DNA from 2 places in the Chryseobacterium metallicongregator genome. Region 1 is predicted to be linked to the other one. Evidence: riboswitches for the same ligand, from Rfam matches in the RefSeq annotation. Region 1 holds a riboswitch; the other holds the start of a gene.

The links. A riboswitch is a leader RNA that binds a small molecule or an ion and turns the genes downstream of it on or off. The one in region 1 is predicted to bind cobalamin.
Region 2: linked by a shared signal. The riboswitch ahead of prpB (methylisocitrate lyase) and the one ahead of REB14_RS10850 (acyl-CoA thioesterase) in region 1 are both predicted to bind cobalamin.

The regions. Positions count from the first base shown of each region.
Region 1 covers NZ_JAVIXS010000006.1:512,272-516,631, reverse strand. The annotation lists gene REB14_RS10860 (ATP-binding cassette domain-containing protein) at 1-391, shown strand, start outside; gene REB14_RS10855 (hypothetical protein) at 422-1,222, shown strand; cobalamin riboswitch at 1,257-1,436, shown strand; gene REB14_RS10850 (acyl-CoA thioesterase) at 1,553-1,936, shown strand; gene REB14_RS10845 (DUF4932 domain-containing protein) at 2,111-3,484, shown strand; gene REB14_RS10840 (HD domain-containing protein) at 3,544-4,134, opposite strand; gene REB14_RS10835 (XAC2610-related protein) at 4,136-4,360, opposite strand, start outside.
Region 2 covers NZ_JAVIXS010000007.1:58,900-63,259, reverse strand. The annotation lists gene REB14_RS11755 (GIY-YIG nuclease family protein) at 15-284, shown strand; gene REB14_RS11750 (hypothetical protein) at 379-945, opposite strand; cobalamin riboswitch at 1,194-1,386, shown strand; gene prpB (methylisocitrate lyase) at 1,834-2,742, shown strand; gene prpC (bifunctional 2-methylcitrate synthase/citrate synthase) at 2,729-3,883, shown strand; gene REB14_RS11735 (bifunctional 2-methylcitrate dehydratase/aconitate hydratase) at 3,918-4,360, shown strand, end outside.

The DNA.
Region 1 (4,360 bases):
CGTTAAAAGCTTAATTCCTCTTTTTTGTAATAAGAAAAATACAGATCTATTATTCACTTCAGATCTGATCCGTCCTTTTTTGTCAGAGAAACCTAAAAATCTTTCCAGAGGTGAGCAAAGGGTTATTGAAGCTTTAATGATTATTTATTCTGAAGCAGATTTTGTTTTACTGGATGAACCCTTCCATAGCCTTTCTCCGAAAATCTCTGCAGCATTGAAAACAGCGATCATTGAACATTCTGCGAATAAGGGATTCATTATTTCTGATCATAATTATCAGGAAGTTCTTGATATTTCAGACCACCTATATCTGCTTTCTGACGGCCATCTAAAACAAATACAAGATTTTAAAGAACTGCAGCGGTATAATTATCTCCCGAAAAGTATTTAATTTATATATTTGGGGATCAAAAAAAATTTCATGATGACTTTTATAAATAAAGCATTCTATTTATCTGCATTCAGTATTTTATCTATAGCTTTTGTAAAAGGGCAGACAAAAGTTCCTTTTGGAGTTGTAAAAGCTGAAGAAGGATATGCCAACGTACGTGTACATAAAGACGACTACCGAAAAATTGTAGACAAGATCCGTATGCGTAAAGGAGATGTTTTTGTTTATGTAAAACCTGCTCCAGGAGAAACAGAGTGGATCTGGATCAAATATCCGGAGAAACAGGATGATGACAAGCCTTTTGTACGTTATGAAACTCTTGATAAAGAAGGAATGGTGAATAAAGGACGTATTGCCTATGTGGACCAGCTTCCTGCCTACACTCCTTCTAAATCTAAAAATGGAAAATCCCTTATTTTCACTGACAATTCTGACCCTAAGATTCCTACTGCCCAAAGAAGCAAAGTAGTGATTGATATTTATCCTTCCAATGCCGGATACCGTAAAAAGGAAAAAGATGCCGATGGAAAAATTCTCACCATTGATAAAGTGAAACCATGGGGAATCGGGAATGATCTTCCTGAAGGAATGACCGAAATCAAATCTATTAGAGTCCAGCAACCCGGAAGAGGTTCTGTTTTTGTAAGAGAAGCCATTAAAAACATGTTCCAGCCTACCATGGATTTTGAGAACATTGGAGTAACTTCCCTTGACAACGATAATATTTTCCTTTATATGATAAACGGTTCAGGAGAAAACAGATACACTACACTCTGGACGATTAAGAAAGGAAGAGTAATCAGCCAGATTATTTATCATAATCCGGAATAAATTCATTATTTTTGCACCCGAAAAAGTTTTACACTTATTCATCACAGAAATTGGTTCTGCATCACTGCAGATTAAAAGGGAACCGTGTGAAAATCACGGACTGTCGCGCAACTGTAAGTAGCTGAAATCTTTATCAAAGATCCACTGTGCGAGGCATGGGAAGGAGATAAATGATGCTACAAGTCAGGAGACCTGCCTTTTTCTTAAACATGTAACTTTCGCGATTTGAAGTTGTATTGATCTGATGGATTGTTTCAGGAGTTCTGTAAGTTCCTGTCATTATTCTGTTGTTTTAATATCATTTCTTATCGCTTTAATTAATAATGATATATGACTACAGAAGAAAGAATTGAAGCATCCGAAACCAGAATCTTTAAAGCGGTTTTCCCTAATACAACCAATCATTATGATACTCTTTTTGGAGGTACAGCGATGCAGCTGATGGACGAAGTAGCTTTTATCACAGCAACCCGTTTTGCCAGAAAAAGAGTGGTAACGGTAAGCAGTGATAAGATTGATTTCAAAAAACCTATTCCTGCCGGAACCATCGTTGAGCTGATCGGAAAAGTTTCATATGTTGGAAAAACCAGTATGAAAGTAAACGTTGAAATTTACACAGAGCAGATGTATTCCTATGAAAGAGAAAAAGCAATTATAGGTGATTTTACTTTTGTAGCGATTGACGAATTCAAGAAACCAATTCAGATACTATAAATAATAAAGCTTCGGGCGGCCATTGGCCGCCCGAAATTTTCACCTTCAAAAACAACATATTATTTCTCAGCCAAAAATTGATTGAAATTCATTTGTTTTTTATTTACTTTTAGCATGGCAAAAAAATTATTTTTACATTGCTGTCACTAAAAACTATAGAAGAACCGATATTTCATGAAAAAGATTATTTTAATCATTACCCTTATCCTTTCAATTTCATTAAGAGCACAAAAAGACGTAAAAATTGAACTTTCGGAAAGTTACGAATTGGGAAATATTATTCTGGCCCTCACTGAATATGGCAGAACAGATCCTTATGATGTTCAGAAAATCCCACCGTATTACGATGAAATTATTACATATTTTGAACCTGTAAAAGATCATCCTCTGCTGAAACAAGTCAATTATTCAAGAAAAGACTGGAAAAAATTCTTAGGCTTCCGAACTGATTTCTATGCATTTTCTTTTGATGAAAAAGGTTTACTTAAAAGAGACTTTCCTTTCAATTCCTTTGGTCCTAAAGAAGTAGATGAAAATCTGGAGCTTATCAATGATTTTGTAAAGAAATCGAATTACAGAGCCTTTTATAAAAATCATCAACAGTTTTATAATACTTTAATTGCTAATTACAAAGAGTATTATTACATCAATGATACCTATGCATTCCTGGATAAAATTGCCGGACAACCTAAAAATAAAAATACTAAATCCTATGTTATCGCCATTTCTCCTTTAGTAGGCGGACAAAATTGCCACAGAGAAATCAATAGCTCATTAACCGTTGATTTTCCTGATATCGGAAAAGATCTTATTCTTGGAAATTTAAAAAATAATATTGCCAGGAGAATTCTTGATAATCACACTGTATTTTCAGAAATCGATCATGGATATGTAAATCCTATTTCAGAACACTATTCAAAGGAGATAACGGAAAGCTTCAACCTTACGAATTGGGATAAAAAATCAGGATACGTGGGAATAAATTCATTCAATGAATATATGACATGGGCTGTTTACGATTTATTCATTAAAGAAAATTTTCCAAAGGAAAAAACAGACAGCCTTTCAGCAATCTACCATAAAGTGAATATCCGACGCGGTTTTATTGCTCAGAATTTATTTTCTGAGAAGCTTATAGAACTTTATAAAAAAGAAAAGAACCTGGAAAAATTATATGTTCCATTATTAAAATGGACGAAGAAAATAGAAAACCAAATTTCCCAGCCTTCCGTTCTCAATTCCAATAACAAAGACTTTGAGAAAGCTGATCTCAATAATATCGTGGTAAAATTCACAGAGCCTATGAAAAAAACAAAGACTCTTCAGCTCAAATTATATGAATACATTGATGGAAAAGAAACCCGCAATACAATCATTATCGTTAAAAATCCGGTCTGGTCTAAAGATGGAAAAGAAGTAAAATTCAAACTGGATACTTCTTATAAGAATTTTGTACTGGGATTTTATGTACCGAACAATATGACGGGGTTTTATTCTAAAAAAGGAATTTTATTAAATCCCGACAATTACTTATTACTATCCTCTTAAAACGTTTCAGATGATCTATAAAAAGACACTGCTCAGTAACCGGGCAGTGTCTTTTTAAATTATTTCAATACTTTTTCTGTTTCCAGGCTTTTACTCAATAAAAGCTCAAAAGCCTCTCCCATTTCATCTGATGCTCTGCTGATCGCATTTTCAAGCATATTTCGGATTTGTCTTTCAGTCACTCCAGCCTCAGTCCAGCTCTTTCCGGAAGTATGAGAATTTAAGATAAACGGCATGATTCTGTCGATCCCACACGCAAAAATAGCATCAGGAGTTTTCTCATCCTCAAATTCAAGCCATAAATTAAAAAATTCTGTGCGCAAAGGTTCATCCAGAATTCCAAAGATTTTCTGAGCAGAAGCTTTCTCTCTTTCAAACTTTCCTACCATTGCTTTTTCATCAAAAATAAAAGTATCTCCGGCTTCAATCTCCACAAGATCATGAATGGAAAGCATTCTTATTACTCTCAACAAATCAATATCCGCACGGTTTTTAGCATAGGGATAAAGAATCTGAGCCAGAATAATAATCTGCCAGGAATGTTCCGCCGTATTCTCTCTTCGGGAATCATCTGCATTATAATTTCTTCGTTGTACATTTTTAAGCGCATCTACTGCCAGGATAAAATCGATCTCTTTCTGAATTTTCATCTTACTTCTTATTTCTGTTATATTGATCTGATGGATATACCTTTGTTTTGGTAATCCATTTATTATTTATCTTTTCTTTAGTGGTCACTTTTACAGAGCCTTCAACACTCATATCCTCTTCTTTTTCAAAAACTTTATCAAGTCCTTTATTCGGAATTACGGCATATTCTGTTGTAAAAATATCACAACAGCCGGACTTTCCATAAGAAATAAGACGTTTACGCTG
Region 2 (4,360 bases), on a different contig from region 1:
TTTATATTAGTTCCATGTATTTTTGCTATATACTTCATTCCAAGACCTTAGAAAAATTCTACATTGGGCATTCTTCAGAATCTTTACAGGAAAGATTAAGAAAACACTTATCTGATCACAAAGGATTTACATCAAAAGCTAAAGATTGGGTTATTGTTTATTTTGAAACTTTCGAATCCAAATCAATAGCATATAAAAGAGAAAGACAAATCAAAGCATGGAAAAGTAAATCCAGAATTCAAAAACTTATAAATATAACAGGGATAGAGCATCCCGATTTGTAATCAGGACGGTCAAAGGTTCGAATCCTTTTTCACTCAAAAAAAACTTCACTTATCAAAAATGAAAATCTTATACAGAGAAGTTATTAATACAAGATTAATGATCTTCAAAGTATTGTCCAAACCATATATCAAAACTTTCTTTATATCGGGCCTGAGCATTTTGAATCAACACATCAGGTTCTTCAATCTGGCTTAAACCGTAATCTCCTTTCATCCACCTCAAATACTCATTTAAATCCGGACTCTCTTCATAATCCTCTTCATCTCTATAAAAATAAGCTTCATCACAATCTACGGAAATTTCAGTGTCAAAAGTAAGCAAATGTAAAAGCTGTACACTATTTTCAGCGACAATATGAACTCCACCTTCATCTCCAAAAACCACAACAGGCATTTTATTCAAAGACTGATCCGTTGCATTATTCCAGATCGCATAGAATGAACCGGAACCATTAGCCTGAGCAAAAGGTAATATATTATTCAAAAAACTTTCATCATCACTCCAGCTTTTCAGTCCTGATTTACTATCGATTAGTACACCAAATCCTTGCGAATAATTTTCAAACGAAGAGATAGTATTCTGGAAGTAAATCAGTTTTTCAAGCTCTACAGGAACTTCACTCAACCCCAGATTTTGTTTAAATTCTGCAATGTCTACCATAATCAATAATATACGATTAATAAAATTTATAAAATGAAAGAAGAACAGCAAATTTATTAACTATCTTTAATTTTCCGGTTATCTTTTATATTAATTTAACAACATAAACAATCCGCTTTTCTTCTAAAACACCCGCCACAACTCAATCATTTCCAATAGATTACAGTAAAAAAACTATTGATTACATAAAATATCTTTTTCGTTATTATAAAATACTTATATTTACCACCAAGGAGTTCTTAAAACCTTCTTTATCAACCGAAACTGGTTACACTTAGCTGTGTATTAAAAGGGAATCGTGTGTAAATCACGAACTGTCGCGCAACTGTAAGTAACATACAAAAAGTTTTTATCAATTGATATCCACTGTATATTTTTTATATGGGAAGGATGATAAAAACAGTTACAAGTCAGGAGACCTGCCTATTTCGTATTGACGATGCTTTCGCGATTTGAAGCTTACAGTCAGGTATGATGCGATATGGATATAGTACGATAACTTTTTTATCAAACTGTGTTATTTTTTTTGAAATGAATATGAGCGTACGTTTCGTGCTTCTCATGATTCTGTAGCTCATTCGTATCCCCTTTCCGTAATTTTTCTTTCTTAATAAAGCACCGCGAAGTTTACAGAGAACTTTTTATAGGATTTAATCAATGTAAAAAGGGATAAGGTGTACCAAAGCAATTTTAATTATTCGTGGAGTTCCAACAGGTTTATTTTACAAACCTGTACAATCAGAGTTTCTCAAAATTCCCAACATCAGCACAATGGGAAGATGTCTCAACTCCTTTCCTACTTTTTACTTTTTACTCAAAAGCGATGTCTTTACAGCTCTTCCGCTTCTTTAATAACAAACAAATTTCAACTCAACAATAAATATTATAATGATCAAAAATGAAAATTGGAAGTCGCCCGGCTTAAAATTCCGGGAGGCTATGGAAAAAGAAAATCCCCTTCAGATTGTTGGAGCTATCAATGCAAACCATGCATTATTGGCACAGCAGGCTGGTTTTAATGCCATTTATCTTTCAGGAGGAGGTGTTGCTGCAGGGTCTTTAGGAATTCCTGATTTAGGAATTACGACTCTGGATGATGTACTCATAGATGTTCAGCGTATTACTAATATTTGTGATTTACCACTTTTGGTAGATATTGATACAGGATTTGGGCCTTCTGCTTTTAATGTTGCCCGAACTATAAAATCATTAATCAAAGCCGGAGCAGCAGCCATTCACATTGAGGATCAGGTAGGTGCAAAACGTTGCGGACACCGCCCCGGAAAAGAAATCGTAAGCAAAGAGGAAATGGTAGATAGACTTAAAGCAGCTGCAGATGCCCGTACCGATGAAAATTTTGTGATTGGAGCCAGAACAGACGCCTTTGCAAATGAAGGTCTTGAAAAAACGCTAGAAAGAGCCATCGCCTACAAAGAAGCCGGTGCAGATTTCATTTTTGCTGAAGCAGTTCCTGACTTAAGCTTTTATCAAAAATTTGTTGATGCTTCCGGAATACCGGTACTTGCCAATATCACTGAGTTTGGAATGATTAAAATGTACACTGTAGAAGAACTGAAAAGTGCAGGTGTAGGGCTCATCCTCTACCCTCTTTCCGCTTTCAGAGCTGCCAATAAAGCCGCGCAGAATGTATATCATCACATCCGCAAAGATGGAACACAAGCGCATGTACTGGACACAATGCAGACCAGAGAAGAACTCTATCAAAGCATTGGCTACCATGATTATGAACAAAAATTAGATAACCTTTTTAAACAAAATACTCATGTCAACGAATAGCGAACCAACATTTAAGCCTAAAAAAAGCGTAGCACTTTCCGGAGTGACAGCAGGTAATACCGCTCTTTGCAGTGTAGGAAAAAGCGGAAATGATCTCCATTACAGAGGCTATGACATCCTGGATCTTGCAGAAAGAGCGCAATTTGAGGAAGTAGCCTATCTTCTGATTTATGGCCAGCTGCCTACTGAAGCTCAACTCAAAAATTATAAAGCAAAATTAAAATCACTGAGAGGACTTCCCCACTCTGTAAGAAATATCTTAAAAAGTATTCCGGCGGCCGCACATCCCATGGACGTTATGCGTTCGATGGTTTCAGCAATTGGAAGTATTCAGCCGGAAAAAGATGATCACAATGTAGCCGGAGCAAGAGATATTGCAGATAAATTATTAGCATCATTCAGTTCCGGGCTTTTATACTGGTATCACTATACCCACAATGGCAAAGAAATCAATGTAGAAACTGATGATGATACTATTGGCGGGCATTTCCTTCACCTTTTACATGGTAAAAAAGCTCCTGATTCATGGGTGAAAGCAATGGAAATATCTCTTAATCTGTATGCTGAACATGAGTTTAATGCTTCTACTTTTACCGCACGTGTCATTGCCGGAACCTCATCAGACTTTTATTCTTGTATCACAGGAGCTATTGGTGCTTTGAGAGGTCCAAAACATGGAGGAGCCAATGAGGTGGCTTTTGAAATCCAAAGCCGCTACAATTCTCCTGATGAAGCAGAAGAAGACATTAGAAAACGTATTGCCAACAAAGAAGTAATCATCGGATTCGGACATCCTGTTTATACCATATCGGACCCAAGAAATGTAGTCATTAAAAAAGTAGCCAAAGAACTTTCCGAGGAAGCCGGAGATATGCTGCTGTACAATATTGCTGAAAGACTGGAAACTGTGATGTGGGAAGAAAAGAAAATGTTCCCCAATCTGGACTGGTTCTCAGCAGTATCTTACCATCTGATGGGAGTTCCTACCCTGATGTTTACTCCACTATTTGTGATTTCAAGAGTCACAGGATGGAGCGCACACATTATTGAACAAAGACAGGATGGAAAAATTATCCGCCCAAGTGCCAATTATACAGGTCCTGAAAATAAAGACTTTGTCAACATCGAAAACAGAAAATAAAAAAATCAATTCATAATTAAACTAAAAAATAAAGATGTCATCACACATTTCAAACGAAAGACCACAACCGGATCAGGTATTAGCAGATATTGCAGATTATGTGTTAAGCTATGAAATCAAAAATGATTTAGCCTGGAAAACAGCGCACTACTGTTTATTAGACACGGTCGGATGCGGATTGGAAGCACTGACTTATCCTGCATGTACCAAACTTTTAGGACCTATCGTAAAAGGTACTGTTGTTCCAAACGGAGCTAAAGTTCCTGGTACACAATTTCAGCTGGATCCGGTACAGGCTGCTTTCAACATCGGGGCAATTATCCGCTGGCTGGATTTCAATGACACCTGGTTAGCTGCTGAATGGGGACATCCTTCAGACAATCTGGGAGGAATTTTAGCAACAGCAGACTGGCTTTCAAGAACAAATATTGCGGAAGGAAAAGCTCCGTTAAAAATGAAACAGGTTCTGGAAGCAAT